DNA from 4 places in the Virgibacillus sp. 6R genome. Region 4 is predicted to be linked to each of the others. Evidence: riboswitches for the same ligand, from Rfam matches in the RefSeq annotation. Region 4 holds a riboswitch; each other region holds the start of a gene.
What was found. A riboswitch is a leader RNA that binds a small molecule or an ion and turns the genes downstream of it on or off. The one in region 4 is predicted to bind thiamine pyrophosphate.
Positions count from the first base shown of each region.

Region 1: it holds a riboswitch for thiamine pyrophosphate, as region 4 does, so the genes downstream of both, BKP57_RS08215 (lipoate--protein ligase family protein) here and tenA (thiaminase II) in region 4, are expected to answer to the same signal.
Region 2: it holds a riboswitch for thiamine pyrophosphate, as region 4 does, so the genes downstream of both, BKP57_RS18305 (ABC transporter substrate-binding protein) here and tenA (thiaminase II) in region 4, are expected to answer to the same signal.
Region 3: it holds a riboswitch for thiamine pyrophosphate, as region 4 does, so the genes downstream of both, BKP57_RS13270 (YkoF family thiamine/hydroxymethylpyrimidine-binding protein) here and tenA (thiaminase II) in region 4, are expected to answer to the same signal.

Region 1 is NZ_CP017762.1:1,795,153-1,803,514, reverse strand. It holds gene BKP57_RS08230 (PTS transporter subunit EIIC) at 1-1,177, shown strand, start outside; gene BKP57_RS08225 (N-acetylmannosamine-6-phosphate 2-epimerase) at 1,179-1,874, shown strand; gene BKP57_RS08220 (MurR/RpiR family transcriptional regulator) at 1,883-2,689, opposite strand; TPP riboswitch at 3,623-3,730, shown strand; gene BKP57_RS08215 (lipoate--protein ligase family protein) at 4,228-5,046, shown strand; gene lipA (lipoyl synthase) at 5,039-5,983, shown strand; gene hprK (HPr(Ser) kinase/phosphatase) at 6,241-7,173, shown strand; gene BKP57_RS08200 (hypothetical protein) at 7,535-7,939, opposite strand.
Region 2 is NZ_CP017762.1:4,044,050-4,052,411, reverse strand. It holds gene BKP57_RS18330 (nucleoside hydrolase) at 1-863, opposite strand, end outside; gene BKP57_RS18325 (TatD family hydrolase) at 1,440-2,216, opposite strand; gene BKP57_RS18320 (ABC transporter ATP-binding protein) at 2,219-2,953, opposite strand; gene BKP57_RS18315 (ABC transporter permease) at 3,021-3,785, opposite strand; gene BKP57_RS18310 (thiamine-binding protein) at 3,785-4,075, opposite strand; gene BKP57_RS18305 (ABC transporter substrate-binding protein) at 4,167-5,168, opposite strand; TPP riboswitch at 5,415-5,524, opposite strand; gene BKP57_RS23470 (helix-turn-helix domain-containing protein) at 6,059-6,352, opposite strand; gene BKP57_RS18295 (hypothetical protein) at 6,921-7,637, shown strand; gene BKP57_RS18285 (ATP-binding protein) at 8,034-8,362, opposite strand, start outside.
Region 3 is NZ_CP017762.1:2,911,760-2,920,121, reverse strand. It holds partial or broken gene BKP57_RS13285 (queuosine precursor transporter) at 49-675, opposite strand; partial or broken gene queF (preQ(1) synthase) at 731-1,226, opposite strand; gene yidC (membrane protein insertase YidC) at 1,498-2,298, opposite strand; gene BKP57_RS22150 (hypothetical protein) at 2,244-2,618, opposite strand; partial or broken gene BKP57_RS23455 (FAD-dependent oxidoreductase) at 2,996-3,146, opposite strand; TPP riboswitch at 3,440-3,542, shown strand; gene BKP57_RS13270 (YkoF family thiamine/hydroxymethylpyrimidine-binding protein) at 3,952-4,569, shown strand; gene BKP57_RS13265 (ECF transporter S component) at 4,562-5,143, shown strand; gene BKP57_RS13260 (ABC transporter ATP-binding protein) at 5,140-6,792, shown strand; gene BKP57_RS13255 (energy-coupling factor transporter transmembrane component T family protein) at 6,773-7,558, shown strand; gene BKP57_RS13250 (CHY zinc finger protein) at 8,053-8,362, opposite strand, start outside.
Region 4 is NZ_CP017762.1:3,553,815-3,562,176, reverse strand. It holds gene BKP57_RS16225 (BglG family transcription antiterminator) at 1-640, opposite strand, end outside; gene BKP57_RS21770 (helix-turn-helix domain-containing protein) at 619-1,554, opposite strand; gene BKP57_RS16220 (GNAT family N-acetyltransferase) at 2,629-3,087, opposite strand; gene BKP57_RS16215 (DUF6434 domain-containing protein) at 3,488-4,057, opposite strand; TPP riboswitch at 4,244-4,336, shown strand; gene tenA (thiaminase II) at 4,461-5,153, shown strand; gene BKP57_RS16205 (hypothetical protein) at 5,605-6,372, shown strand; gene BKP57_RS16200 (YdeI/OmpD-associated family protein) at 6,740-7,393, opposite strand; gene BKP57_RS16195 (LysR family transcriptional regulator) at 7,872-8,362, opposite strand, start outside.

The DNA of each region.
Region 1 (8,362 bases), 1.8 Mb from region 4:
AGCCGAAGTTGGTCAAGGAACAATATTAGGTATTCAAACTTTAGAGACAGGTGTTTTTGGTGGTGTTATTTTAGGTTTACTTACTTATTTCCTCCATCAACGTTATAACAATGTGGAACTTCCAAAGTTTTTAGGGTTTTTTGGAGGTTCACGATTTATTCCGATTGTTACAGCATTTATGTCCATTATATTAGGAGTTATTTTATATTATGTTTGGCCCATTATTCAAACAGGCATTTTCTCTCTTGGCGGGTTAGTAGAAGCAACTGGTTATTTGGGGACTTTCTTGTATGGTTTTATTTTAAGACTACTTGGTCCATTTGGCTTACATCATATTTTTTATATCCCTTTTTGGACGACAAGTCTTGGCGGCTCTATGATTGTTGATGGCACTTTAATTGAAGGAACACAAAGGATCTTTTTTGCTCAATTAGCGCAACCTGATGTAGAACAATTTTATATCGGAACTGCTCGGTTTATGGCTGGCAGACATATTACGATGATGTTTGGACTACTTGGCGCTTGTTTGGCTATTTATCAAATGGCTATACCAAAAAACAAAAAGATAGTATTGGGATTAATGTTATCAGCAGGTTTAACGTCTTTTTTAACAGGTATTACAGAACCAATTGAATTTTCCTTTTTATTTGTTGCGCCAATCCTTTACGTTATCCATGCTCTATTTGATGGTTTAGCGTTCATGTTAGCGCATATGTTTGAGGTTACGATAGGACAAACTTTCTCAGGCGGATTTATTGATTTTATGCTCTTTGGTGTCTTGCAAGGCGTAGAAAAGACAAATTGGATATGGGTGCCAGTCATTGGTGTATTCTGGTTTTTCTTATACTACTTCACGTTCCGATTTGCAATAGCTAAGTTCCATTTAAAAACACCTGGTCGTCAGGATGAAGATATGGAAATACAAATGTTTACCCCAGAAGAACAAGCTCTCGCTATTATAAATGGCCTTGGTGGTAAAGCTAATATTAAAGATGTTGATAACTGTGCTACGCGTTTAAGAGTAAGTGTATTTGACCAAGAACGCGTTCAAAAGGATGCACTTATGAAAACAGGTGCAAAAGGAGTAGTGGCCAAGGGAAACGGGATTCAAGTGATATACGGACCAGAGGTAACGACGATTAAAAATAATGTTGAGAAGACAATGGGAGAGTTGTAATATGTATTTAAAACAACTAGAAAAACAACTGATTGTATCTTGCCAAGCGTTGGAGCATGAACCGTTACATTCCTCAGAAATGATGGCAAAAATGGCTCTAGCAGCGGTTCAGGGTGGTGCAAAAGGAATTAGAGCTAATTCTGTAGCCGATATAAAAGCAATTAAAAACCAAGTAAATGTTCCGATAATCGGATTAATGAAGCAAGATTACGAGGATAGTGATGTTTACATTACGCCTACAAAAAAAGAAGTGAAAGCTTTGTTAGAGGTAGGTACAGATATTATTGCCATGGATGCAACCATGCGAAAGCGCCCAGGGGATGAAACGTTAGAAGGCATTATTACATTTATCAAGTCACAATCAAATACGGAAATAATGGCAGATATTTCTACTGTAGAGGAAGCAAAACATGCAGAAGAGTTAGGCTTTGATTGTGTATCGACAACTTTAGTAGGTTACACACAGGAAACAGAAGGACAGCACATTGCAACGAACAATTTTAAACTGTTACATGAGATACGATCAGCAGTATCCATCCCAGTCATTGCAGAAGGGAAAATTAGTACGCCACAAACTGCTTTTAAAGCTCTTGAGAATGGTGCGTATTTTGTGGTAGTAGGCAGCGCAATTACTAGACCGCAATTAATTACCAAAACATTTGTAGATGAGGTTCAAAAATATAGCGCCAACAATTAAGTTGGTTGCTATATTTTTTTATATTCTTCTAATTTAGACAGTGTCTGGTTATAATTCGTACTCGCCTCTTCATTGGTTAATAGCATCATACTAATTATGTCTAAACAAATTAAAATAGATAACTGACTGTTCATAAAACCTTTTGTTTGATAGTGCTGTACACTTGCGGTATACAGGATAATATCTGACTGTTTTGCTAAACTGGTTTCAGAAAAATTGGTAACGGTGACGACCCTCGCTCCCTTTGATTTGGCTAGTTGTACGCTATCAATCACTTCTTTTGTCTGTCCAGAAGATGATATGGCAATAACGACATCGTTTTTTGTAAGAATAGAGGCATTAATAACCATAGCATGTGAATCTGTATGCGTATCTACACTATACCCCATTCTGCTTAATCTTATTTTAAGTTCTTCAGCGGACAAACCAGAGCTACCAATACCATAGATATGAATTCGATTAGCGTTTTGTATCCAGTTGGAAACAAGTTCATAATCATTAACAGTTGCTACAGAGTGTGTTGATTTAATCACAGAGTTATAAACTTGCGCAACCTTTTCTATTGCTTCATTAGACTCAATAGTTTCCTCGACTGCATCACGTAATAATATTTTAAATTCTACAAAGTTACTTACCCCAATTTTTTTACAAAAACGCGTAATTGTAGCTACAGAAACACTTATTTTACTAGCTAATTCTTTTATATGTATATTTAATAAATGTTGTCTATTATTTATTACATAATCAGCAACTTTTTTTTCGGTTTTACTTAATGTTTGGTATTTTAATAGCACCTCATCAAGGATAGAATTCATTCTTGGTCACCTCCATAAGTAGTATATAATCTAAAAGAACAATGAATTCGAGTTGCTCGCTTCTCGAATGGAATATATGTAGAAGAGACAGTGAGTTATCTGTAATTAAAGAATGGGCGAAGCAACACAATTTTCATCTCACCTTTGAACACCCTATAAACGATATTATATAAGAGAGAGTTAATAATTGCTAATTCAGCACGACAAACGCTTCGACTTGATGGTGAAAATAGGATGTAAGTACGTATACATTCTAAACTATAGCTAATAAAAACAATTGTCCTCTGATATTTTAGAAGGGTTTTTATTTCACTATAGGAAAGCATAAGATTTTTTTGGTTTATAGTTTGAAAGAACTTAAAAATTGATTTTAAATAAAAAAGTGCATAACAAAATAAGCCTATATATAAGGCGTAAAATTAAAAATATTATAAAAATAGTAGTAATCTAAAGTTTCTTAAATTATTAATTCCTCAGCAGTTAGGATAAATATTCCTTATATCAACACATCCCCACCGAATTTTATAGTGGATAAAGCAGACATTGACTGTTTGCCACGTAATAAACTGGAATTGTTTATACAAGGATTAGTTTCCGTGCTCATTGGCACACTTATTTGTACTTAAAAATGACAAACGGCACATCTTAGTATGCGGGCAGCAAAGTAAAGAACTGCACCACTCAACTCCCCGTGCTCTGTAGTGTATCTGCCTACTCAATTATATTTTATCAACTTTTTCGGGGGTGGAAGAATTACTTTTATTCATTTTTGTGCCCTGAGCATAGCGAAAGGCATGATACTTAGTATAAGAAAAACAAAGGCTTCCGCCATAAGACTTGGCGACAAGCCAAGTTTTTCTAACAATAAATTTTTCTTTACAATTTCCACCATTATTGCTAATCTAGACTTAGTTCATCAATAAATTAGAATCTTTTTAACACTAGGGGAGCTAGATGGTTAGCTGAGAGAAACGTGTGTCGTTTTGACCCTTTGTACCCGAACAGGATAATGCCTGCGTGGGAAAGTGTAGTCATAGCTGACTGCATTTCACGTGAATGGAATGCAGTTTTTTTATCTTTCTATCCATTATGTCCGTTACCCATGATGGGAGTTGCTTTGTTTAGCTTTGGCACTCATGCTACGTAGTTAGATCTTCTTTATAAGATCGGTCTTCATATTGCCATGTGTCCTTTTCGCATTATAAAGTTTGGTATCTCGTTAGACGGGCGCTTACGTTTTGAATGTAGATAATTTCACTGTGACTGCTACATAACACACACCAATTTCTTCGCAAAGGTTGTCCAACTATTTTAGAAATAGTTGTATAAAGCTCAACTCTTCTAAACCATTCCAAATATCCCTTTTAGCCATTCTAATTCTTGTTAGATTCCTTTATTCTGTATAATTTGTAATTAATTTCTTTTTTTAATTATTTTTTGTACAATGAATAGGAGGGAAAAATTCCCAATTACGATGATTGGGGAGATATAGTATACCTACCACAGACTGAATTTTCACTAACTGGAGGCGGTTGTAAATGAAAGAACAATGGGGATTTTTAGAAAACGTACCTCATGACGCTGCAATTAATATGGCCTTAGATGAAGCACTGTTACAGTGGCATTATGAAGAAAAAATACCTCCAACATTACGTTTTTATCAATGGAGGAAACCTACTCTTTCCATTGGACATTTTCAAAAATTGGAGGGGAGAATTGATTTAGAAGGCGTTCAGAAGCACCAATGCCAATTGGTTCGGAGAATGACTGGAGGAAGTGCTGTGCTGCATGACGATGAATTAACTTATAGCATTGTTATTTCCGAATCGCACCCGTCTGTAGCTTCGTCAATTCGCCAAGCCTATTATGATTTATCCAAAGGAATTCTGGAAGGATATAACCATTTAGGAATAAAAGCAAGTTATGCTGAATCGGTATCTAAGGAGCGAAGCAATATTTGTTTTGAGCGCCCAGCATTTTATGAAATGGTCGTGGATGGTAAAAAACTTTCAGGAAATGCACAGACGAGGAAAAAAGGAGTACTCCTTCAGCACGGATCGATCCCTATATCGATGAATGTAGATATGCTGTTCGATATGTTTATTTTTCCAAATGAAAAAATAAAAATGAGAAAGAAGCAAGCTTTTTGGAACAAAGCTACAACCATAAACCGGATTTTACAGAAAAATATTTCGTATGACACCGTGAAAGCAGCTTTTAAAAAAGGTTTTTCAGAAGGTCTCGAAATTGAACTGAAAGAATTTTCATTAACAAAAAGCCAGTGGAATGAAGTGTATCGGTTAGCTGAAAAAAAATATGCTAATTTACCATTAGAAGGAGCGGTTTCTCATGTCTAAAAATACAACACCCCTAAGAAAACCTGCATGGTTAAAAACGAAAATCAATACGAATCAGTCGTATCGTGGTTTAAAGAAGTTAATGCGGGAGAATCGTCTCAATACAGTGTGCGAGGAAGCTCGTTGTCCTAATATCCACGAATGTTGGAGCGAGAGAAAGACAGCAACCTTTATGATTTTAGGTGATACATGTACAAGGGGATGCCGCTTTTGTGCTGTAAAGACAGGATTACCAAATGAATTGGATTGGGGAGAACCAGAACGCGTAGCTGATTCAGTTGCAATCATGGGACTAAAGCATGTTGTCGTGACAGCTGTTGCTCGTGACGATTTAAATGATGGAGGGGCAGCTGTTTTTGCAGAAACTGTTCGGGCGATTAGACGTAAAAATCCAGGCTGTACGATTGAGATTCTGCCTTCTGATATGAAAGGGGATTATGAAAGCTTACATACGTTAATGGATAGCGAGCCAGATATTTTTAATCATAATATTGAAACAGTAAGGCGGCTAACAAAACGGGTTCGGGCTAGGGCAATGTATGATCGTTCTCTCCAGCTTTTGCAGCGGGTAAAAGAAATCAAGCCAAATACGCCGACGAAATCAAGTATAATGGTTGGTTTGGGAGAAGAAAAAGAGGAAATTATTCAAGCAATGGATGACTTGTTAGCTCACCAAGTAGATATAATGACAATTGGTCAATATTTGCAACCGACGAAAAAGCATTTACAAGTTGAACGCTATTATCATCCCGATGAATTTGAAGAATTAAAGAAAATAGCTCTGGAAAAAGGGTTTAAGCATTGTGAAGCAGGGCCTTTAGTCCGTTCTTCTTACCATGCTGATGAGCAGGTGAGCAAGACTTCTGCACAACGGAGAATTGATTATATGAAAGGATATGAGAGTCAAGAAAAAAAGCAAGTTGATTTCCAATTCTAAGAAGCGATATGAGTTAGGATCATGGGAAAATATGGTTTTGTTCGAAAAAGTCCTCTTTAAAGCAAGAGGGCTTTTCGTCTTTTTGTCATGTCTAATGATGCTGCAGGCTTTGATTTAAAATAATAAAACAACTAACGGTATTAGTACAATTTAACAATAAGTGTTCTTCATGTACATTAGTAATCCGTGTGGAACCCTTTCATGTTTCTGTTCGTATATAATGATATACTGGGATATAGAAATGGAGCGTATTCATGATGAAATCCATCACCGTAAAGCAATTAGCAAAACAATTCAATTTAGAAATTTTGGCAGGAAATGATGAATTAGAGCGTTTAATAACGAAGCCACGAACACATCGCCCTGGGCTGGAATTTATCGGTTTTTTTGATTTTTTCCCAATGGAGCATGTTCAGGTGTTAGGGAAAAAGGAGATCGCCTATTTACATCAATTAACCCATGATGAAAGAAGGTCGCGAATTGGCAATATCGTGAAATACCATCCGCCTTGTTTTATTGTAACCTCCGAACAAGAAGGATTGATGTATTTAACTCAATTTTGTAATGAAGAGGGTATTCCACTACTTCGTACAAAAGAGCCTACATCCACTTTTATTGAAAAATATGATGCTTATATGATCAAGTCATTAGCACCGGAAACAGCAATTCATGCTGTTTGTGTTAACATTTTTGGGCTTGGAATACTCATTCGTGGAAAATCAGGGATTGGAAAAAGTGAAATTGCCCACACGTTGATAGGTAGAGGGCATCGATTAGTGGCGGACGATATCGTTGTTTTAAAAAAACTCGGTCCGGATACTTTATTAGGAACACATAATGAAACGAATAAAGAGTTTCTCGCTTTACGAAGTGTCGGTTTACTAAATGTCGTTCGTTTGTATGGAAGGAAGGCGTTTCAAGAAGAAACACGTATCGCATTGGATATTCATTTAACAGAATGGGAAAAAGATGCTTTAAACAATGAATTGGAACTTGAAACAAAGACGAATGATTATATGGGGGTTACTATACCTACAATAGAAATTCAATTGCAACCAGGACGCGATGTCGTCGGCTTAATTGAAGCTGCGGCAAATAACTGGTATTTAAAACAACAAGGCTATAGTGCAGCAGAAGAATTTATTCAACGTCTAGAATCAGATATGGAAAATAAGGGGAAAACTAATTAAATGATAGTTCTAAATGGGGTTGGGACAAAAGCAAATACGATATAGCAATAGCCGAACGATCCATTTATCCCGCTTATAAGGTTAGACTCCGACTTCAAGTACGACAAGTGAAGCAGTAGATATTAGCGCCTAAATACTCGATTCGTTTAGTGGTCTTTAGGTCATACCATTATGGTACTAACAATAAGTAGGGGATAAAAGAACCCCCTACTTATTGGGTCTACTTTATTGTTCGTTTTTTGAATCAGCAGCGCTGGTTTGGTTATATCCCAGTCTTTACATAAGTTATAGTTATGTATGGTAAGCCCACATTTGGAGCTAAAAGCAGCTGTTTACACTTTATCCGTGTAGGTCTAGGTAATTAAGGCAGCATCATAAATAATGCTACGATGGAAATAATAGGGATCGCGAGTACTAGGAATGTACTAATTAAAGAAAATTGTGTGACCATAGCTTTAGCTTCCTCCGGCACATCTACTTTTTTCTGTAAAAAAATAAAGAACACCGCAAAGATAACAAGAAATAATAGAATGATTGCCGGTGTGTATAGCTCTGAAACTTCAGTTACGCTTTCCATCTGAGAAAAGCCGTAAACAATCAATAGTATTGGAAGACCTTCGCTTATTGCTACACCAATCATCATATTGTTTTGAACTCTTGCTTGTAGACTAGGGTCTTGTTTTAACTTTTCCACATTTATTTTAAAGAGTGCTAAAATGGGGATCATTGCTAGAGCAGCTGCTGCAACAAATACATACGGGCTCATGGAAACAACCTCCTTCCTTAAAATTGGTGAAAATGGCTATGTCTATTGTCGCTTGTCCGGTTAAAGCTGGATTGATTTTAAAAGATAAGAAACCAGCATGGCTCGCCAAGAGCGCAAGCCACCATCTATGATGAAAAACTTTGCTTTATAATGTTTAGATTCTTGAAAGACTACCTAAAATAAATAAGTTATATAATGGTAAATAGCGTTTTTTTCATACAAAAGTATAAACTTAAGTGCTTGGGGATAACGAAATAACCGACTAGCCACGTCCGGCTCCATCGCTCAGCAACTAGGCGACTTTAGAAATGCGCCCTACGATAAGGCCTCATCGGTTCGTGGTAAAGAGGAAGGCCGACTAAAAACGGGCTTGCCGCTCAGGCGTCGGCATACCCCTGTTTTTAGGGGCATGATTCCTAAATC
Region 2 (8,362 bases), 490 kb from region 4:
GTTAAGTCGGCGTCCGGGCGAATATCGGCAATACTTTGCCCTCTAGCTATACCGCTAGCGTCTTGTACAATATATACAGGATGCCTCTGGTATGAAAATAAATTTGATTTTTTCACTGCCATTAAAGTAACTACATCATGAAGTGGTGCTCCCTGAATTGCCGGATCTCGTTTCTTATAAAACTGATAATAATAATCCAGCAGTTCTTTAACAAGAGGTAGCTGACCCACTTGATCGAGATAATTTATCATTTGTGGGGTCACAATTGCCTGATTTGTCGCATTTAACGGGATGATCTTTACATTTTTGGCGTTGGCTAAGACAACTTGAGCTGCAACAGGGTCTCCGTAAATATTCGCCTCTGATACAGCTGTAATATTTCCGGGCACCCAAAAGGCTCCACCCATAATATAATAGCCTTTAATTGATCGCATTAACGATTTGTACAAAAGAAATAAAGTTGCCAATGATGTCAACCGGCCAATATTAACTATAAAAAGTTCATCTTTATACGCCTTAATCAGGTCTACAACTTCAAAAAAATTGTCACTAATTCCATTATCCATGCATTTAGGTGGAATAATCGGTCCAAGACCATACTCCCCATGAATTTCCGGAACATATGTAGGAACTTCACCCGTCATTGGTATATGCGCTCCGGCAATCAATTTAACTTTTCCCACTTTTTTCTGCGGAAAAAGACTTTTCACATATTCCGTACTCGAAAGGGCATTCTCCCTAGATACATTTCCGTAATCTGCCACAACACCGACGATTTCAATAACATCGTCACAATAAGCATACATAAGTGCAATCGTATCATCAATCCCTATATCTCCAAATAACAATACTTTTTTCCCCATCCCTCTCCCCCTATGCAGAAAAACGATAAGGACCTTTGCTATAGCGCAATATAGTTCACCCAACAATAATGTTTTTCCTATGATGGTATTATTTCCCTTTTATGAATTGTATTCCTATCATATATTCGAATATTCTTGTTTAGGGCAATTGGATATTGGGAAAATGTATTCCTTGATACTATTGTTTCCATTTAAAAATAAAGAAAGAGACGCTGAGATAATCTATAGTCCATCTTTTTTGCGTTGTAAAAGATGTCTGCTAACAGCCATTTTCTTATGATAAGAAAACAGCGTAAACCATCTTCCGCCTAGCCCCTAATAGGTTGGTTGAGCGGGGCTTTCTTAAGTAATCGCCATGGTTATTACTGGTAAACTAAAAACGTTTTTCCCGTATATAAGTTGCTGTAAGACTCCCACTTCAGAAGTTGGATAATCTGTACGGTAACAAGTCTAAGTGAGAGAACAGCACCTGAATGCCCAGCTCGTGTAGAGGCCTTTAAGTCATACTCTTGGGCTACTAACAATCAGTAGGAGAGAATGAAAACCCTCACTGATTGAAGATTCACTCTATCCTATTTAGAGGGAGAAAAATTGAGATGTTGTTGTGTATATTTGTTTGTAAATGTCTTTTAGCGACTGCTCCTTTAAGTGGGCGATTTTATGCGCTGTTTGATGAATCATTTTCGGGTGTGTCATTTTACCTGCAAACGGACCTTCGAAAGGCCATGGTCCATCCGTTTCCATCATCAAATGCGTTAATGGATACATATAAACAAGATCTTGTATCTCTTGTTCATAATAGATATCTGGTGTAATCGATATCAGATAACCATTTGCTACCATCCGTTCGATTGTTCGCTTACCACCTTTGAACCAATGGAAATGTGCCTTCTGAATAGAATGCTTTTCTAATAAATCACATACGATATCCGCATCCTCGTAGACTGCGTGTAAGCTAATTGGTAATCCAAATCGTTTGGCTAGCTTTATAAATACTTCCAACAACTCGATGTACGGATTTAAATCTAAATTCGGCTTATTTTGTCGCTTATAGTATGGTAAGCCAACTTCGCCAATGGCAACAGCTTCCTTATGATGCATTTCGATAAACTGGATAAGCTCTGCAAGTTCTGTTTCTATTGGAAGGTCTTGCTCAGGATGAAAGCCAAAGGCAGGCTTAACCACTTTGGATTGCTTTGCTAAAGCATAATTGACTTGGCAGGAAGCGAAATGATACGATACAGCAATCATGGCATCTAATTTCGTTGATTCCACTTGTTGAAGGATTTGTTGAAGCTCTCGTTCTTTATACATATCTAAATGAATATGCGCATCGATGATTTGCTCATTCATACTTATTCCCTCAATTCATAATAAAGCTGTGTTTTATAATCTAAAAATGTATTACTTAAAACCAGCTCCTCTTCTCTCGGTCTTGCAAATGGAATGACAAGCTCCTTTTTTATCGCCGCCGGCTTTTGGGATAAAACGATAATTCGGTCAGACAAAAATAATGCTTCTTCAATATTATGGGTGACAAATAATACCGACCTCCGATGCTGGTCCCAGATGGATAACAACCACTTTTGCATTTCCGCTCTCGTAAATTCATCCAAAGCAGAAAAAGGTTCGTCCAAACATATGAGCGATTGTGGGCTTTTCATACTGCGAAGAAAGGAAACACGCTGCTTCATGCCTCCTGACAATTCATGAGGGTAAGCATGCTCGTATCCTTGTAAACCCGCCTTCATAATCATTGCTCGTGCTTCTTCTTCATCTGCCTTTCCATTAGCAATTTCTTCTCCAAGTAAAACATTTTGCAAAACCGTCCGCCACGGAAAAAGGGAAGGAGCTTGTGGCATATAGCTAATATTCCCACGCAAGCCCGTGATATCTCGATCATTTAAGCGAATAGACCCTGCATCTGGCTTCATAATCCCACCGATCAGATTAAATAACGTACTTTTCCCACTTCCAGATGGTCCTAAAATGGAAACAAATTCTCCATCTTGAATGGAAAAAGAAAGCTGGTTTAACACTTGATTACTACCAAATGATTTTGTTAGTTTTTGTACCTGTAATTTCCCCATTGGCTTCTCCTTCTTCCATTAACATTACATTAACATGCTGACTCATAATAAGATTTATCATATTATACTAGTCTTCCTGTTGAGCAGGAGTCTTAACCACTTTTCGTTCTGCATAGGAAAGAAGTGCAAAAAATAGTAAACTTAATGTGACAATAAACAAAATCGCTACAAACACTCGGTCCGTACGAAATGAAGAGGAAGCAAGTGTCATATAATAACCCATTCCTTCACTAGCTCCAAGCCATTCAGAAATAACAGCTCCCATTACACTATAGGTAGCTGCGATTTTCAATCCGCTAAATAGTGATGGTAGCGCATGGGGCCATTCTAATTTGTAAAAGATTTGCCGTTTATTCGCACCAGCCATTTCCATATAATGCTTCAATTCCCCACTCGTCTGACGAAACCCATCCAAAGCAGCAATCGTTATCGGAAAAAAGCAGACGAGCGTGATGACAATAATTTTAGGTAATATACCAAAGCCAAACCAAACAACGAGTAACGGAGCTAATATAATGATCGGGATATTTTGCGATATAATTAATAATGGATATAACGCCTCACGTAATACCGGCACTAAATGCAGACATACAGCGACAACGATACCAACACTGCTACCAATAACAAATCCCATCATAGATAATTGAATCGTTGCACCAAGATGATGCTTATAATCTCCCCAGCCTGCGATTGCCTCTTGTCCAATAGATGACGGCGCAGGTAATAGCCATTCTTGAATGGCAAACAACTTACTCGCTAACTCCCACACCATAATCAAAAGGATGAGGACCAAAACCGGTCGCCATCCTCTTTTTAGTATTTTCTTAAGCATTAGCGATACTTCTCCGTTAACTTATCCATAGATGCACCTGATGGCTGATAAAATATTTTCACTTGCGAAATAACACTCGGACAACCCAATTCTTCCATCCGTTGGTTCATTTTCTCTACAATCGCAAGCAAGTCGGGTAATTCACCTTCCATCGTTGTTTCCAAAGGACTTACATGGTAAGGAACCCCAGACGCATCAATAATTGCAATTGCTTCATCCACATAAGGAATCACATCTTCCCCGTTTTTTGTTTTTGGAATGATTTGTATACTTACAAGCGCATTAGCCATTACTTCTCCTCCGTTTCTACAATCATATCGAAGCCACTCGTAATCAAAATGATGTGACGTAGGTCGATCTATTGTTTAACGAGTACCTTGGTTATTTTTCTGGTAAAAATTCATTTGTAAATGCTTTCTCACTATCCAAAGGCTTGTCCAACAATTCATTGTCAAACATCCAGGTCGAATAGTTTTCCCATACTTCTTGCTTTTGTTCGCCCCATCTGTCTGCATCATCCTGATATTTATCCGCTAGCCATTTTTGACTTGCCTTTACTAAATCTTCATCCAAGTCAGGCACTGCTTTAATTAAGATGTCAGCAGCTTCCTCAGGATTATCAATAGCGAGCTCATACCCTTTCGATACAGCAGCTAAAAACTTTTTAATCGTCTCCGGTTCTTCTTCAATCATCGTTTCATTTGTTGTCAGCACTGGAGTATAGTAATCCAGCTTTTCCGAGTAATCTGTGAGATAAACCATATTGACCTCTTCATTACGAAGTTCAGCTTCTACACCTGTCCAGCCATAATAAATCCATGCAAAATCAATATCACGCTCTACGGCAGTAAAGAAGTCGGTTTCCCCCATATTTACAATGTCCACTTTTTCAACATCGGCTCCGTCCTGCTTCATCAACGAATTAATTACCGCTTTTTCAACCGGAGCTCCCCAACCACCATACGTTTTACCTTCAAAATCTTTAGGCTCTGTTATATCTTTTTCTTTTGGTGAGGCAAAGCCAGATGTGTTGTGCTGAATAATCGCGGCAATGGAAACGATCGGAATATCTTGTACCCTCGCTTCCGTAATTCCTTCCTGAGCACCAATACCGAAGTCAGCCTTCCCAGACGCCACTAACTGATCCGCACCTGCTTCTCCCGGCATTTTAATATCAACATTCAATCCCTGTTCTTTAAAATATCCTTTTTCTTTCGCTACATATAGCCCTGTATGATTGGTATTCGGTGTCCAATCAAGAACAATAGATACTTCCTTTAGGTTCTTATCTGCCGCTTTTTCTTTTTTACCTGACTCATCGCCATTTGTACTACATGCTGCTAACAAAATAATGAACAAACTTAGCATGATGAATTTTCTCAATGTGTCTCCTCCTCCAGAATAACTACAGCTATGTAAGGTACTGAGAATAAGGGAAACTCCAATCACGAAAGACCGAGCTCTCCTCCGTTGATTGTTCAATGAACCGATTTGGACATTCACCAGCAGTTGCATTCTCCTATGTTGGTTTTATGTTTAGAAGATATGTTCATCTGCCAAGTATATACGAAATAAAAAAAGCCTTAGGGGCTTACGTACACCTAGGGCTTTTTGCACATGCAAATCATTTTTGTATATCGACATGTTCCCTACGCTGGTTTTACCCAGATCAGGTTCTAAGAGTCAGTATCTTACGGATACAATCTCAACCAGCAACACTGGTCCCCCTACAACGCTTGTATGCTATTATATAGTTGTCTTTCCATAAGTAACTATGCCATATTTGTAGAGATTTAGCAAGTTTTAATAGTTAGCTTTGCTCCAGATAGCAGTCACCTATGACAATTTTCCACAGGTTCCCTTAATTAAGCAATTTTGAATAGCTAATGAAGGCACAAATATAAGTTTTAGAAATACTTGACCCAATTATGAATATAATCCTTAACATAATGCATATCACTATTGAACAGTTAACTGCATTGTTGAAAACCTTCTAATTTAAGACGTAAACTATTGTAATCTTGTCGTCTATACACATGGTCTCTACATACTTTTATGTACTTTTCAATCTGATAAAAATTTGTGCTTTCTATAATTACTCACAATATAGTGCAATAGAACTTCAAGTTTTTCGCTGCTTGCCTTGAGTAAATCCGATCCTAGAATTTAAGTGCCCACTTCATTTCTATATAAAGTTGATGTATCACATATTTCCTCACATAATCTTTATGATCCTATTTCTTTTCTGTAATCTATATAGGAATTAAATGAGTCTACTTTTGGTCTATCGCTTGTAATGCGTTTCTTGTCATTTTTATGGAGAATTTTTTTAATTTGTGTAGAATTTTATATTTGAAAATCATCCTACACACATGAATTTCGATTTCTTCAATAGGTAAGTTTGGCATGCAGAGAATTTCCATTCTATTTGCTTGCATAAGCTTGGATTGTAAACGATCACGTTTATCTTCGTCGATGCTCCAATAAGTATTTCCATACTCATCCAAAAACTTACGCATGGATAACCTTGCCATATAGTTTCCATAATGCAGAATAATTACTTTCATCGATTATTGCCCCCCTTACTTGCAGCTAAAATAATTGGATGCGGCAATAAGCCACGCTCATTGTTTTCAGTGTCAGAATTATCATCCCAATCATCCGCATGTCCCCCCCAAAAGTCGTTTTAAAGGGTGGGGATGATTTCCCCGTTCATAACCTTCAACAAGTAAATTTTAAAAATGTCAAAATAGGAGCAAATATTTAGCGATATAAAATACAAAAAAAGCCTAGAAGAATATAGATCAGCAGAGCATAAACTTTTTGCACGTTATTATTATAGAACTTTAAAGTAATTTGTATATAATAATTATCACTATGTCGAATATTGTCTTAAAAATAGTGTAGCTAATAGTTGTCAGTTAATATATAATTATTTTGAAATTCAGGAAAACTTAATTAGGAGTGGTAATATGAAAAGATGTATTCCTAAGATATTACTTTTTTCCGCTATTATTTTTTTAGTTTCAACTATTACAGAACCGCTATACGTTAACTTCTTTTGATGATTTTGAAGCGGAATTTTTTAATGATGAATTACCTTTAGAAGATCTTACTTTTGATGACTTAGAAAAAATGAGTGAAGATGAACTTAAAGAATTCGGAATAAATATGGATGAGGATGCTGATACATTTAATCCTGAGATTTTGGATGAGGATTTTGATTGTGAGGCTGCTGTTAATGATTTAGACATAGCAAAAATGGACGGGGAGGAAAAGAATGAATTTCTACAAGTTATTGAAGAAGTAGCAGCAACTTCTGATACGGAAGAAGTTGAATTGTTAGAGGAAGCACTTATTGATATTTTTAATAGCGATTCTGAAACATTTAATGATTTAGAGGCTACTCAGGAAAGCCTAGAAGAAGCTTATGTAGAAAAACTCGAATCTGAAGAAATAGCTCTTCTTTCCAGGACGAAAAAGTTGATTTTTGGTTCAAATAAAGTATACGCGGCTAAAAAGAAAAAGGGTAAAATAAGAGTTGGTGTTAATCTTGCTGGAGCCGTATTTAATGTAGCGATTAGTGGGGTTGTTGGTGGCGGTGTTAGTGCACTTAAAAGTTATATTAAAAAGAAAGGCAAGAAAGTAGTCGCAAAAAATTTATCTAGGGTAGCCACTGCTCAAGCGAAAAAATTAAAAATAAAATCAGTTAGAGGAGTAGCTATAGTAACAGTAATTTCTAGCGCTATTTATGTGGCCTTAGATTATTTAAATGTTGGTGTAGCCCTAGCTAGGGGTATAGATTCCAAAGATTGGTATAGAAATAATGGGTGGATTGATATAACAAAGTGAGGTTAATTTAAAATGAAGTATTTAAGATACATTATTTATCTAATTATTTTAATTTCAATTGCGTATTATACGAGTATGTACATTACTGATAAGGAGAAATTATACACCTATGTTATTACTTTTCTTATCATTACCCCTATTGTTTTTTTAATTCTTTATTTGGAATTTATAAAAATCCCCCCAAAAAAAACAAAGAATGAATGATTATCTTAAACGGGTTCAGGATAGCTGACTTTAAGCGAATTTGAATCCGTTTTTTCTTTCTCTTAGATTTAAGGAACGCAAAAACGCTCACAACTTTCCGTCTTTTTAGATTATCTTGAAGGTAAAGCATAAGATGTTTATAAAGTGAAATCCAGTAAGCTGTTGGGCGGTTTTTACAAGAGCAAGTAACAACTAAAATAGCTGGAAGAATAGTTCGTCAACCTCCGTAGTAAAAGAAACATATTCAATCTCATCTAAGATAACGAGGTCAACATTTTTGAACTTGCTTTGGAAGGATGCCAGTCTATCCTCTTTCCAAGCTTTCTCCAGGCTTTCCACCAAATTAGATACCCGATAAAACCTGACCTCTAATCCCGTCTTGCATGCCTCAAAACCTACGGATGTCGCTAAATGTGTTTTTCCCGTTCCAGGTGACCCCGTTAGAATCAAGTTTTCTTTTGCCTGAATGAAACGTAACCTTTTATTACAAGAATGCTTTCCTATAGTAGAACAAAGGCGCA
Region 3 (8,362 bases), 640 kb from region 4:
CAAACACCATTCAAATTTTGTAGTAATTTAATTTTAACGAAAATTCAATCAAACCGCAACAGTTATTTTTTTGTTTTTCTGAGAACGCGCCCATTTCACTAAGAGATAAGCAAAAGGAGTGTCAAAAAGAGCAATGATTAGTTTAAAAACATATTGTGATATAATCATGCCTCCTAAGACATGAGCAGGTACGATTCCCCAGAATGCAACAACAATAAAAATAGTTGTATCAAACAATTGACTCGTCATCGTAGATAAATTATTACGAAGCTATAACTTCTTATTTCCATGCTTCTTGCGTAAATAATGAAAGATGGCTACATCCAGGTTTTGACTAGTCACATAGGATGCTAAACTAGCAATCATTACCCGAAAGCTTCCGCCTAAAATTTGTCCAAATTCCGCTTGAAAAGTAAAATTGGGGGCAGCTGGGTAAATGAATCGTAATAAAAATAAATCCCATCGCAACTAACTGTGTAATCGACCCTGCTTTGACCGTACTTTTAGCGCTTCTTTTCCATACACTTCCCCAATTACGTCCGTAAGTAAATACGTAATCACGTACACAATTACAGCCCCGGGAAAAATGAAGAGGCCAATTTGAAATAATTTTACTGCTAATATATTAGATAACAACAACAGACCTACAAACATTGCATTAAAGTAAATAAACATCCCATTCCTCTTCCTTTTTAAAAAAGCAAAACCCTAGCTTAACCCTCTAAAAACTTTAACGATTATCTATTTTCTCTGGATGCATATCATGGTTCCAAAGTCTTTGTTCAGCCATTTGCGCAAACTTTGTTCCATGTTTTCCATAATTACAATATGGATCTATGGAAATTCCTCCACGGGGGGTAAATTTCCCCCAAACTTCTATATAACGTGGAGCCATTAATGAATAAGGTCATTCATAATAATATTCACACTATCCTCGTGAAAATCTCCATGATTTCGAAAACTGAATAAATAAAGTTTCAATGATTTACTTTCAACCATTTTCTTATCTGGGATATAACTAATGTAAATCGTACCTAAATCAGGCTGCATCGTCTTTGGACAAAGTGTGGTAAACTCAGGGCAATTAAATTTAACAAATACTCCCGGTTTGGGTGCTTATTATCAAACACTTCCAAAATCTCTGGTGTATAGTCAAAAGCATAGGTAGTATCTTGGCCGCCTAATAGAGTCACTCCTGATAATTCAGCTTCTTTCCTTCCACTCATATTTACATCATCCTCTCTTTTGTTTGCTTAAACTGTTTCATAGTGTTTAAGAATTGTAGTATGTCTTTTCTCTTGAGATGCAAAAAACCACGGCACTAAGGCACCGTGGTTTATCGTTTTTTATAGAGGGTTAAGCTAAGAACCTCTTCTTATTTTAATCTATCATACTGGACTCATTATATAGATGCCTGAGGCAAAGTCAATGGAGTCTCGTGTGAACATACCTGTCTAAAAAACCGATCTTTTAGTTTTAGCCTCGGCTAGACCAGTATTATGACGATGACGTTTCTACCTGCTTGCTCATGGTCTTCTCCGCTTTTGTATCCTCACGATAATACAACTTTTTAGCAAGCAAGGTTTGTGAAACGAGAACCGTACCACTCACTGCCCAATATAACGGAAGTGCAGCTGGTGTACTAAACGAAATAAACCCAATCATAATCGGAGATATTAAGCCCATTATGGCCATCTGCTTTTTTTGTTTTTCCTCTATACCAATCAAAGATACACGAGATTGCAAGAAATAAACAGCTGCTGCAACAAATGGTAAAATCATGTCCACTTGCCCCAAATCGAACCATAAAAAGGAGTGCGAAGCTATCTCCTGTGAGCTTCGAATCGCATGATAAAACGCAATGACAACCGGGAATTGCAATAACATCGGAAGACAGCCCATGGAACTTAATGGATTGAATTGATGTTTTTTGTACAGCTGCATCATTTCTTGCTGCATTTCCGCTTTGGAGGCAGCATCTTGTTTGTTCTTATATTTCTGCTTCAGGGCATCCATGTCTGGCTTCATTTGATTCATCTTTGCTTTCATTTTTGCCCCATTTTTGATTTGCTTAAATGCTAGCGGCATTAACAGCAAACGAATGAGCACCGTTATAAGAACAATGGATAAGCCATAATCATCACCAAACAGTCCAGCAACATACTTAATCATTGGGGGAAAAGGATTTTGAAAACCCATCATTCCTCCATCTGCCTGACATCCAGTAAGCAGAACAAGTAAAGTTAAACTAACAACACCGTATTTCTTAAGAAAAGTGAATATAAAATGATCGTGCATATTTTTCCTCCTCGTTGTAATAAATCCATAAATTGTAACGAGAAGGGAGAGTGGTCTGTATCATCATCTGGGGAAGTTATTTGACTTGCCTTTTTAACGACCCATTGAAAGATTTCATCGCACATCCCGAATAGTTCTTGTATCGGTAATAAGCGATAACGTTCATTATGATACTCTCTTATTTGCAAGTGGTGCGTATCCATCATATGACCAAATTGAATAGCCGTAAACGAATATGCAGACGCCATCGTCAATAAGATGCTTAAATAAAAGTAAACTGGTGAAGCATCATTAATGAGCTCATTTATTAAATCCATCATTTTATATTCACCTCCTTTAACGACCTATTTATCCCATTATAACACAAGAAAGCGAATAGATTGGTTGGGAGAATATGACTTTTTGCCCTTTGAATGAATTTTTCAAGTATGGCTGCATCATTTAGATTTTAAAATCCAACCAGCACTATCGAAATTTGTCTAACTAACATGCTCTGACACGGAATTTCCATTATTTCTCTTTAAACTTTTAGCTACGACAATAAGCAAAGCTACGAGTCCCGTAATATCAGTCCATACTACTGGATATATCAACAATAGTAGCGGTAACAGCTACCTTATAAAGGAAAAATTGGGGAATTACTGTTACGAGAACTGGAACACCCCCAAGTAAAAGGGCTCACTTTTTGGTATAACGGATGAATGACCCCACTGTTTCTTCCTGTTTGATGGGTTACCATCCTACTTCTTTCTCTAATACGGCAATGGATGATTTGGGGTGCTTTTTTTCATCTGCCATGCAGTTGCTAAACCTACAATACCTCCACCGATGATTATGTAATCATACATACAATAATTCCCCCTTGCTTAGCTTCAGCTGCTCTCCATTCTATATATCATTCATATTATCCTAATTAACTAATTATTTATAATTAAACAAGTTTTTAAACTTAAAATATTTCCTTGATACAATATTTTAAAAACAGGCAATAGGATACTGTTTTTATACGGAATGGAATTGTGAACTGCGGTGATTTAGTTATGAACTTCGAGCAACCTATTTGTGCACTTCGGGCGAATTGGTTGTGAACTTTGGCGTTCTATACTATAATCGCTATGACGTATGATTAAAATTGCATAGCTAATTGCACTAGGGGAGCTATTTTAGATGGCTGAGAGGAATCATTCTGACCCTTATTACCCGATCTAGATAATACTAGCGTGGGGAAGTGCAGTCGTGACCAACTTACACTCAAGAAATTCTGTTAAATGATAATTGGCGAAGACTGCATTCCCAGCGAATGCAGTTTTTTTGTATGTATAAGAAAGTATAAACTTAGGTGCTTATGGATAATGAAATAACCGAATAGTCACGTCCAGCTCCACCGCCCAGCAACTAGGCGACTTCACGAAATCGCCTTACGATAAGTCATCATCGGTTCGTTACCTCACCGTGATTCCTTTATCTCAGTTGATTCGTTCCATTCGCTATGTTGCTAAACGGGCGCCCCGCGCCTTTGTTTATGTAAAAAATTGGGCGAAACACTGTTCTTGGTATGATTAGTCCAGGCGGCCATGTTCAGGAACAGTTGGTTAGCCTTGTAGTGCTATCAAAGGGCTACACCTTAATAAAAATTTTAGGGAGGAAGAACGAATGAAAGATCAAACCATTATTTGCAGCCAAAGTAAAATTGCAGGATGCGATTTTGCACTTTACCCGATGACAGATCAATTTGTACATGTCATTATGAAAGCATTAGAAGAAGTAGATACATCAAAGGTGTGGGTAAAAACAACAGACGTCGGAACATGTGTCAGAGGGAAAATCGTTCATGTATTCGATGTTACCAAGGCTTTGTTTCTCCATGCCGCTCAGACTGGGAATCATGTGGTATTTAGCGGGACGTATTCCATAGGCTGTCCTGGAGATTCCGCTGGTGACGTTTTCTTAGCAGAAGATGATATTAGATTAAACGAAGCACAAAGCAGCAAGATTCAACAAAATATAGCTGGGAAATTTTCTCTCTATCCATTAGGCGGCGGCGACTATATGGATATGATTTACAGTCAAATTGAAGCAATGAAGCAGGAAGGTATCCACGTATCATCAATTCACTATGCCACTCGTTTAGATGGAGAAGGAAAAGATGTATTTAATGGTTTGGAACAAGTATTCACCAATATGGAAAAGAGCGATTCTCCCCACACAGTTATGACTGTAACGATCTCAGCTAATAGTCCATCTAAAAAGGATGTGGACAACAATGAATAATTGGCGATTAAAAGAAATCATTGTCATGTCCGTGTTATCGGTCGTATTTGGAATTGTTTATTTAGCTTTTCTCCCTATAGGAAAGCTACTTGCATCCTTTATGGGACCTATAGGTTACGATTTTATTTTTGGTATCTGGTTTATCGTATCCATTATTGCAGCTTATATTTTACGGAAGCCTGGTGCAGCGTTTTTGTCCGAAACCATTGCAGCTACCGTTGAAATGCTATTAGGAAATGCGATGGGACCGATTATTATTGTGACAGGGATCATTCAAGGTCTTGGCGCTGAGACAGCTTTTGCTGCTACAAGGTATAAACGCTATTCCTTGTGGGTGTTGATGCTTGCCGGAGTAGGCGCAGCGATTTTAAGTTTTATTTGGGGCTATTTTCGTAGTGGCTATGCGGCTTTAAGCACACCTTATGTAATAAGCATGCTCGTAGCTAGAATGCTAAGCGGGGCGATTATTTCTGGTATGCTTGGAAAAGCAATTAGTGACTCCCTCGCAAAAACGGGCGTACTGTCCAGCTTTGCTCTGGGTAAACAAATGCATAAAGAGAGGTCTGTATCATGATACAAGTGAATGAGCTTTCCCTTTGGTTTGAAGGACATGAACAAGCCGTTATCAGCAAACTATCCTTTCATCTGAATGCTGGTGAAACAATGCTATTACTTGGACCGAGCGGAAGTGGAAAAAGCACGTTAACCTGTTGCTTAAATGGGATCTACCCTCGAGAACTCGATGGAAAAACGGAAGGAAAAGTCCGTATTTTCGATAAAAATGTACAAGCTACAAAACCTGGAGAAATCAGCAAGCATGTCGGTGTCGTATTTCAAGATCCTGAGAGTCAATTTTGTATGTTAACTGTAGAGGATGAAATCGCTTTTGGACTGGAAAATATAAATACGCCAAGGGAAAAAATCGCAGCCAAAATCGATGAAGCATTACAACTCGTTCATTTAACGGAACATAGAGAAGCTACCATCCATTCTCTTTCAGGAGGACAAAAACAGAAGCTAGCCCTATCCTGTGTTTTAGCACTCGAACCAGATTTCGTTATTTTAGATGAGCCTACCGCTAACTTAGACCCGTTAGCCAAGCAAGAATTTATCCAAACGATGAAAACCATCCAACAGGAAAAGAAAATTGGACTTATTGTTATTGAACATCAACTAGAAGGCTGGGTCACTTTTATACAACGAGCTTGTATATTATCAAGACAGGGACAATGTATTTTTGATGGTTCTTTAACAGAAGCAATTACGAAGCATGCTCCGCTTTTGCAATCACAAGGGATCGCTCTTCCACCAATTACGGAGCTCGTATTAAACGCTGCAGCAAACAAGCAAGCAACTTTTACGTCTATCCCACTAACGTATGACGATTTTTCAGCACATGTGTCTTATTTGGATCAGCAATATTTAGATAAACCGCCTGCCAGAAACCAAAATACAAAGGCTGCGCTTGAAGCACATCATTTGAACCTAACGAAAAACAAGCGGCAAATATTACAGCATATTACTTGTACGTTGGAGCGACCGTCGTTTATTGCTATTACCGGCGCGAACGGCAGTGGAAAAACCACGTTGACTCGGCTGTTAGCAGGAATTGAAACTCCTTCTACAGGAGAAATATATGTCAACCATCGTTTACTTAAACATTGGAAACAAAAAGAATTACGGCAACAAATTGGCTATGTATTTCAAAATCCAGAACACCAATTTATTACAGATAGTGTGTTTGAAGAAATTGCTTATACTTTACGTTTGAGAACATATCCCGAAACAACGATTAAAGAAAAAGTTTTCCATACATTAGAAAGTTGCCAATTGCAAGGGATGGAGCTTAGACATCCTTATACATTAAGTCAAGGGCAAAAACGCCGCCTTAGTGTGGCAACCATGATTGTCGATGAACAAAACATCTTGTTCCTGGATGAGCCGACCTTTGGGCAAGACGCTGCCTCCACCCGTGAACTGATGCGATTATTAGAGGAACGATATAAAAATGGAACAACGATTATCATGGTGACGCACGATATGGACATTGTCGATCAATATGCTGATCGGGTTATCGTATTGGAAAATGGCCAAATCGTCATAGATGAAACACCTGAACAGCTATGGGAACGACCGTGTTTAAACAAATGGCATTTGGATTATCCGACACGGATCAAATTAAAACGGCATTTGGAGGGGTACCATGTCTACATTGCTAAATAACATCAATCCGAGTATAAAAGCAATTACTGTCGTTATTTCTGTTTGCCTATTAACATTCGTGTTTGATCCATTTACTCCACTTGTTTATTGTATTTTAACCATACTGCTCACTTTCCTGTTTGGAAAAGTTGCTTGGAAAATGTATCTGCTTTATTTTCTTGTTATTTGTCTTTTATCGATTGGCATGCTTTGGACGTCAGTCGCCTTTGCAGATGAACCAAATAATCCTCAGTTGACGATGCAATTTCTCTTTTGGGAATTACCGAAAGAGAATGTTACCGTCGCCTTATCTTTAACCTTGCGTATGCTAGCATTTGCTGCTTTATCGTTTATGTTTATTTTCACGACCAACATGGTTCATTTTATTCTAAGCCTTATGCAGCAATGTAAACTGCCACCTAAACTCGCATATGGCATACTTGCAGGCTATCGCTTTTTACCTTTGATGCGTGATGAGCTACAACAAATTCGCGCGGCTCATCAGGTAAGGGGAGTCAACCGAGTCTCTGGTTTAAAAGAAACCATTCAGCAGTACAAACGCTATGCTATCCCTTTACTTTCCGGAGCCATTAGGAAAGCTGAACGAACAGCCATCGCTATGGAATCAAAAGGCTTCAGTGGGGAAAAGAACCGTGCCTTTTACCGACAGTTTCAGGTTACTTTTATCGATTGGCTTTTTTTAGGTGGCATGATTGTTCTACTGGCAGCCACCGTAGCTATCTCTATCAAATTGGGATATTTCAGCTGGTATAAAGGACAATTTTAAGAACAGGCAATAAGCTGACTATTAGACATTCATATAGTCAGCTTATTGCCTGTTGACAACAGAGGCTTGGTTAGATACGGTAACAAATCGTCTGTCCTATCATTTTCATATGATTTAAGCAAAAGAACAAAGGCGCAGGGCGCCCGTTTAGCAACGTAGCGAATGGAACGAATCAACTGAGATAAAGGAATCACGGTGAGGTAACGAACCGATGAGGACTTATCGTAGGGCGCATTTCTAAAGTCGCCTAGTTGCTGGCGCTGAAGCCGGACGTGGCTATTCAGTTATTCCCTTATCCCAAAGCAACAAATTTTATACTTTCTTATCTTTGAACAAAGGCGCGGGGCGCCCGTTTAGCAACGTAGCGAATGGAACCGAATCAACTAAAGATAAAGGAATCACGGTGAGGTAACGAACCGATGAGGACTTATCGTAGGGCGCATTTCTAAAGTCGCATCGTTGCTGGGCTCATGCGCCGGACGTGACTAGTCGATTTATTTCGTTATCCACAAGCACCTAGTTTTATAGGCTCCTTTAAAATAAAGATGATGATGCAGCCTGCACCCATCATTGAATACAGAACCGCAATCCGTACACTGATTTATATGTAAGTACTGGTCAATCGTAAATCCCGTTTTACAGACACCACATAAAATAGCTTTCTGGTTAAATTGATCTTTTGGCCAAACCTCTATGTGATGACTTTCGGCTTGTTGATGACATTGATAGCAAGGATAGTACTTTTGGCAACACTTAAACTTTATAGCAATAATATCTTTTGGTGAATGATAATGCACACATCGG
Region 4 (8,362 bases):
CTTCTGAAGCATGTTGCTTTGCTAACATACAACATACTTTCCTTGAAACAACATCGATGTATTGACTTGGAATATATGGCTGAATGACCTTCATAAGTGATCGTACTAACGGATCGCTGTTGTTTCTCATCTCACCTTGAACTCGATTTCTTAAATCTATCCGAGTTTGGCTATCCAATATTGGCGGAACAATAAACGTTGCTCTTTTATCGTTGATTGGAACTGTTGTGAAGATAAAATCAACTTCTTCCCCATCTTGCTCAAACTGTCTTACTGAATATGCACCAATAAAGTCTATTTCTGGAAACATAGCTTGCAATGTAACTAATAATAATTTAGAAATAGATGTTCCACTTTGGCATAGCACTACTGCTTTGAATATAGTTTCCGTTTCCTCTGCTTCATAAATCCAACTTAAAACGATCATACACAGATAAACAATTTCTTCTTTAGACAGCTCTCTGTGAATAATATCCTGAAAGGGCTTAACCGATTTTTTGACCACACAGTAAATTTCATGATATTGATCCAAAAATTCTCGTGTCAATGGATTATTGATTTGAAAACCGAGTAAACTTCGGTAGATGGCAGGTCTCATATGAAGCAGCACTTTATTCTTTAATTCATTTCTTCGATGCATATGCATCGCAAATTTGCTTCAATATTATCAATAAATTTATCCGTAGCTTCTGATACTTCATCACCATCTGTAATAGCAAGTGCTGACTCTACCATATTAGAAGCTAGAACTTGTAAGGATAAATAGAGCAAATCACTTTGCGTTAAAAAATCATAATCCCAAAACATTTGCCGAATTTCAGGAAACTCGACCGTATTTTTAATATCATATTTTTCTATTTTAAAAGACCACTTCGTATCTAGCTTCTTCGCTCGCTTTATAACAAAATGGATAATATACGGTAGTTCATCTAATTGTTCATCGGTTAATGTTATACCGATCCTGCTTTCTACTCTTTCCAGTCTTTTTCGTAATCGGAATATTTTTGAACTGTCTACCAGGTTTTTCTCTTCTAACAATATTCTTCCTGCTAAAGAACAAAGTACATCTTTTACTGCTGTTACCAGCAAATTCCGTATGGCAAACTCTGAACCTTTCATAACATATCCATGTTTTCGAGAATAGTCTACATCAATCTCTTTTTGCTCTAAATCCTGCTTAATTAATTTCATATCATTTAGTATCGTGTTTTTACTAACTAAACATATATCTGCTAATTCTAATAAGGATAAATATTTTTTCTCTACAGCCAATACAATAATGATTAAATTGTATCGAGTCTCAAATTCATGATGACTAAATAATTTTCCTTTTTCTCGAAAAATTTTCTTATAGCAAAGCATCTTAGCCGCTTCCGTCATGTAAACTGCTTGATCACTCGAAATAATAACATCCTTACTAAAGGAATTGTTAATCTTGTTAATCGTTTCTCTGACCTCAAGCTTGGTTAATTGAAACTCAATCATTAACTCTTGAATTTGGACATTATCTTTTAGTATCAGATGTTTTATGATTCTTGTTTTATCGCCTCCCATCACTTCACCTCCTTACCTTCATTAAGATCGTAACATAGGAAATACGACTATTTTCAACAATCTATCACAAAATAAATAAAGCGCTTTAATTGGATTGTGATGAACTTTATATGAAACAAATAATTACAAGTGGTTTTTTCATAAAGAATACACTACTGCTACATGATTTTTTAAAATGTATGAGTATTTCTTCGCTATATGACAAAACGCCTGTCTAGGCTGTAAACATACAATAACCGCATACCTTAAATGGATATGTGGCTATCTTAGTTTAGCTCTTCAAATCTCTAGAACTAGAATTATGTCTTTTATTTGTTCGCTCAATTATGTTCAACTCAGGTGATCAGGATTAACAAGAAAGCTTGTATTATACGTTGGTAAAACTCTGACCATAAATAACTTTTCAACAGTTACTTCTGTCTATCTATATTGCTTTTATAACTCTTTATAAAGAAGGGGATATAAATAAAATAGATTTTATGAGGACAAAAAACATAAACGTTAGTGTAACTGCGTTTGAATTGGAGAGATTTTAGAAAAACTTGGCTTGCCGCCAAGTCTTATGGCGGAAGCCTTTGTTTTTCTTATACTATAAACCAAAAAAATCTTATACTTTCCTATAGTGGAACAAAGGCTCGGGGCGCCCGTTTAGCAACGTAGCGAATGGAACGAATCAACTAAAGATATAGGAATCATGCCACTAAAACTGGGGTATGCCGACGTCTGGGCGGCAAGCCCGCTTTTAGTCGGCCTTCCTCTTAGAGACGAACCGATGATGACTTATCGTAGGGCGCATTTCTATAGTCGCCTAGTTGCTGGGCTCATGTGCCAGACGTGGCTAGTCGGTTATTTCGTTATCCACAAGCACCTCATTTTATCGTTTCCTATACAACGAGGAACAAACTCTCGCTCGCTGTGTTCCCTTTACTAAATAAAGGGCATCTAAACCAGTCCCTACCAGCTCGCTAGCACCTTAACACTTACTGGACTTGTATTATACTTTCATCAACTAGCAATCAAAACCTTGGTGCAAAACGTTACAAATAAAAAAGCGTCAACATAGCTAATCAAAGCCTATTTGACGTTCATTCTGCTAATCTCCCATTTCAGCATATTCTTTTCTACCGCTATTCGACTCATTCCCACTTTTTCAAGTACTTTAATAGATGGTAAGTTCGTAACGAAACATTCTGCAATGACTTTGTCTACATACGAAGATGCGAATGCCCACTTTACCAGTGCTTCAACAGCTTCCGTTGCATACCCTTGATTACGAGCGGAATCTATGATCCCATAACCAATTTCTACCTTGCGCTCCAAATTAGGCTTACCTTTAAATCCAGCATCTCCTACCATTTGATTATTCGCTTTATCCGATATGAACCATGGCCCCCATCCTAATTGGAGCGGGTCTTTTTTCAACTCCATCAGATGCTGCTGCACATGAGCAAGCTCGTGCCCTAATTTAGATTCTTCATCTGAACAAGGAATTAATGACAACCTTTTGGTTTGAATTTTTAAATTTCCCTCCATGTAACGAGTCCCTCTTCTTCGTAAATTTTTAAATCCTTTAAAAGAGCAGTTGTACCACATTATCCATTAGATAATCTGACTTTTCCTTAGATAATTGCTCTCTATTATGACTTCCACATGTGAATTCACAGGAAAAAATCCCAGTAGCTTGAGCCATTTGTAAGTCAAATTAGCATCTCTTACCATAATGGTGCCAGTCTTTTTTATAAGATAAGAAACCACCATGGCTCGCCAAGAGCGCAAGCCACCATCTATGATGAAAAATTTTGCTTTATAATGTTAGATTCTTGAAATACTACCTAAAATAAATAAGTTATATAATGGTAAATAGCGTTTTTTTCATACAAAAGCATAAAATGAGTGGGGCACATTGCATTCGGTATTCAAGGAAAGTTCCGAATTATTGATTTGGTTGATACTTATTACTACCCGGAAGCTGTTTGATTTTATTCCATGCTTCAACAGCATCTTCACGACCTTTGCCCTGGTTAGTCGGATCTGCAAAAAAATCACGAATAAATTGATTATATTCAAATTGTGGGGCAATGTTCTTCTTGTACGCAGGATCTTTCTTCCGTTCTTCTTCCTCATACCACTCTTGGACAACATCACGATATGTTTTACCAACATTTTGTTTCAAATAGTTTTGAATATGAGTGGAAAAATGAAAGCCCGGGATTACTGTCTTAAAAAACGCTCGTACATGCTGACCGCAGCGATGGTTTTCCGTGATTACTGTAGCTAAGCTTAATTCTTCTTTCGTTTCAGCTTTGCTATTTTTGTTAGATGTTCTAATTGGTTTTTTAATCTCCCCTGTACGAAGAAACTCTTCAACTCGGTCAGAGATTTCCAATTTTGAACCAGAAGCACTGATCCCATTTTCCCTGCAAAACGCTTGTAGTTCTTCTTTCAGCCAATAGAAATCTTTAAAAATTTGCACACTTAACTCCTTAGTTAGACTAGGTCTCATTTCTAGAATACCTCCATTCGATTACAATCATCTTAGAACAGACGTTCTTTTGCGTCAAGTTTTTTATTACTTTATAGAAGGAATGAGTAGAAACTTTCGACACAATAACCTGCCTTTATAGCTACATTTCCGAAAATAGGATTGACTTTATATGAGACTATGATATCCTTCAAGTGTAGTTGTAATAATTTCTACTAGGGGGGCCTTCATTGGCTGAGACAACGACCCTTAGAACCTGATCTGGTTAATACCAGCGGAGGGAAGTGGAAAACTACTTAACAATGCAATCTATTTCTGTGTTTACATGTAGCCAAGGTCCATGTTTATAGATAGATTGCTTTATTAAGTATATCCCTTTCTTCCTCGATCCAGTTCAAAAAACATGACTGAGGAGGAATTTTTTATGCAATTTACAGACACATTAAGAGAGGAAACTGCTAATAGCTGGGAGCAAAGTGTGAATCATCCATTTGTAAAAGGGATTGCAAAAGGGGATTTACCACTAGATATTTTCAAGTATTATATTCTTCAAGACATTTATTATTTGAAGCACTACGGAAAAGTACATGCTTTAGCTGCAACCTTAGCAGAGGATTTCCGAGTTACGGCGATGCTTGCAGAAAAAGCAAAAGGAACTGCACAAGCGGAGTTGACAGTGCATCAAGAACATGCAGAAATACTTCACATAACAGATAACGACTGGGAGAATTTCAAACCAGCACCGACTGCATATGCTTATACATCACACCTTTATCGTGCGGCAGCTTCTGGTAGTCTAGGGCAAGCCATCGCAGCAATGTTACCTTGTTACTGGCTTTATGCAGATATCGGAAAAACGTATGAAAATGAGAAACCAACTGAAAAAATTTATCAAAACTGGATTGCCACATATGCCAGTGACTGGTTTCAAGAATCGACCAATGAGCAAATTAATCTGCTGAATCAAATTGCTGATGAATCCAGTAAAAAGGAAAAGGAAAAAATGAAAGAACAATTCATTATCGCGAAAGAATATGAGCTTGCCTTCTGGGAAATGGCCTATACAAACGAGGAATGGTTCTCAGACAGACAATGGCATAGTCAATCCATGGCATAAGTGAAACGTCATTCAGCAGGGGTGGCGTGCTGCATGTTAGTACTATAAGCTTATAACCTAAAAAGCACTTACACGAGTCAGGTGCCATTATCTCTCCCAATTGAACTTATTTCTCCCGTCTTTTCCTCTAAAAGCGGGAGTCTTACAACATCTTAGATGCGTTATAATTCAACGTATGGGAGAGCGGTTATGCTTGACTGTTTTTTAAAAAAATGAATCAAAGCTTTGCTGAAAGGAAATATACAACTAATTAGTTAGTTTTAGGATAGAGCTTCCTATTGAGCATACGAACTTACCTTTCTGAATTGACTCGAATAATTAACTCCACTATAGTAAAAGAAAAGGGCGATCAAGACTGATAGCCCTTTTCGAGTTATTCTGGCATTATATCGATCTCGATCATTGCAAGAAAAATTACTTTAAAGAACGGTTTAGGCAAAGGAGGAATAAAATGAAAGTCCCTTCACTCCTCTTAAGAAAATTCCTTACTTCCTATGTGTTATCTATATTAACTGCTATCTTTTTTTCTATTCTTTACCTATTCCCAATCACCAAAGAGGATTCTAATTATTATTTAGCAGAGAATTTTTTAGGCTGGACCCTTGTTTACGGCGTTTATATTATACCTGTTCTATTGCTTTACGGTGGTCCCATTTCAATAGGATTGGAGTATATTTACCAGAGAGGCTTCTTCAAAAAAAGTTGGTTTTACAACTTCTTTCACGGCTTATTTGGAGCAATATTTGGATTGTTCTTCTTAAATACCCCCTTAGTTTTAATTGGGGTATTAATAGGTTCATCTTATGCTACCGTCGATCGTCTGCTCTCTCAAAGGATAATGAATAAAAAAACAATATGGATTAGCCTAGTATCCCCCATTGTCATATTAGTATTAATATGGGGAGGTTTTCAGTATGTTTCAGATCCACTCCCTCCATTTACTGCACAAGATGCTATCATATTGGCAACAGAAGGTGAAGAAACACTACAACCATTTCCTAAAAAAGAAGGCATCTCTAAAAGGGAAATTGATGGTTATTATATTACATATGAAACAAAAACAGAAAAGATGGATGATGAAACATATATCACTAGTTTTTCAGCAAAGTGGAGTAAAAATGGAAAGAGTGATTCGTCTCATATCGCTTATAAAGTAGAACGTAACTCTACAACATTATATCAATCAGATTGGAATTTTGATCATCCATATAATAACTAACTTGATTGTGTCACTATTTACATGTCAGTGCTTAAATGTGCTGGCTTCTTATTAGCCCTCGCGCTTTCTACAACATATGTGTTGCATATTCGAAGTCTACATCCAACATGAAAGAATTAAAACCATTGTATCCTAATAAAGTCAATCTTCAGTCAGAGGAGGGGTCTTTCATCCCCCTCTGATTGTTAGTACCGTAATGGTATGACGTAAACGCTCTGAACGTATCGAGCATTTAGATGCTGATATCCCCCACTTAGACTTGTTCCGTACACACAACCCTTGAAGTGGGAGTCTTACAGCGCCTTACATACGGGATAAACAGTCTCAATCTCATGGATCAGGAAAGGGAGCGGCTTACTCCTAAGAGTTATTTCTTATTTTGTCTGTATAAATCCATAGATTTGTACCCTTGGGATAGAACGTCTAGCATCTGTCGATGACGTTTATCGCGCGTCTTTTGTTGTTTGGCAGAAAATATAAAACGTGCCCAATCTTTTTGATATCCAGGTGTTAAACTTTTGAAAAATTTTAATTCATTAGGATGATCTGTTAGCAATAATTCCACATCTCCAACATGCTTCTCATAATCGGCTACGCACTGACTTGTAGCAGTAGTTTTTGTTGCTTTCTTTTTTTCACGTTTTAACCCAACAACAGTGAATACTTCATCCATACTTACCATACGTGCAAATTTAATATCACTATTACGTATGTAACCATCGTCATCTACTTCCATTGCAGGAAATATTTCATCTCTATGGACAAACGTTTCATAACGGGTATTACCTTTTTTAGGGTATGCGAAAAAAATATAGCCCTTTTCCTGTAAGAGCTGGTTATCATCAAGGAATCTTTGAATATACAAAACCATTTCATTAAGCGTTTCTACAAAAATAAAGACAGCGTCATGATTTTTGGAAAGCGTGGTCTGTTGCTCAGTAAAAATGTCATAATCTGTTGGTTGGTTAATGATATACATATTTGTATATTTTTGCAAGTTTAATTTATCTATGATGGACACTTGGTTACACTCCTTTTTATACCTTGTTTCTTATAGGTGTGATTTAATAAACAACTTATTTTAACTTTATGTTATTATTTACAGAAAGACAAACCTTTATTTTTCATATTAAATTAAAACGTTGGTGCGAACCTGAAGTGCACATAAAAACCCTAGGGGATTCGCACCAAAATTTCTTTGTATTTTTCAAGAATTTGACATAAAATAGAAGTTATAATCGTATTTTTATATAATAGACGGAATAAGGCATATAAAAAATAATTTTTCTGTAAATATTTAGGTGTAAATCACTGTCGCACCTTGTATAGGTGCGTGGATTGAAATGTTTTCTTTAATATATTTTTTAACCCACAACCGGAGTCGCACCTTGTTGAGCACGCATTCATGTTTATTTTTAGTTAGGAAATGTCTGTACTATGTTAAATGCTTGCTACCTGATGCAAATCTCTGCCAAAATATCATATCTTCTTCATCCAACTTATATTTCTTGAGCAATTTTCATAAATAATTGGATTAAAGGTGATCGATCTTCATTATTCCAAGCAATACTAGAATTCAGTGTTTCAGTACAATGATTTATTGGAACAAAAGCAACATCTTCTCGTCTAAAATAATTCAACATTTCTGGTAAAATAGCTACCCCCATATTCGCTGCAACCAATGGAATTACTGTTTGTAACTCATACGTTTTTTTACGTATTCGGGGACTAAAACCAGCGTTTTGTAAAATGGAAATAACTTTATCGTAATATACAGACCCTATCTCACGCGGCGTCATAATAAATAATTCTTCCCTTAAATCAAATAAATCAATCCCCTCACTGCTATTCGCCAGATGGTGATTAACAGGTAATACCACATTAAATGGATAATGTCGAACCACCCTCGATTCAATATTTTTATGCTTAATAGGACCAGGTAAAATACCAATTTGTATACCTTTTTTTTCTAATGCTGCTATTTGTTCTT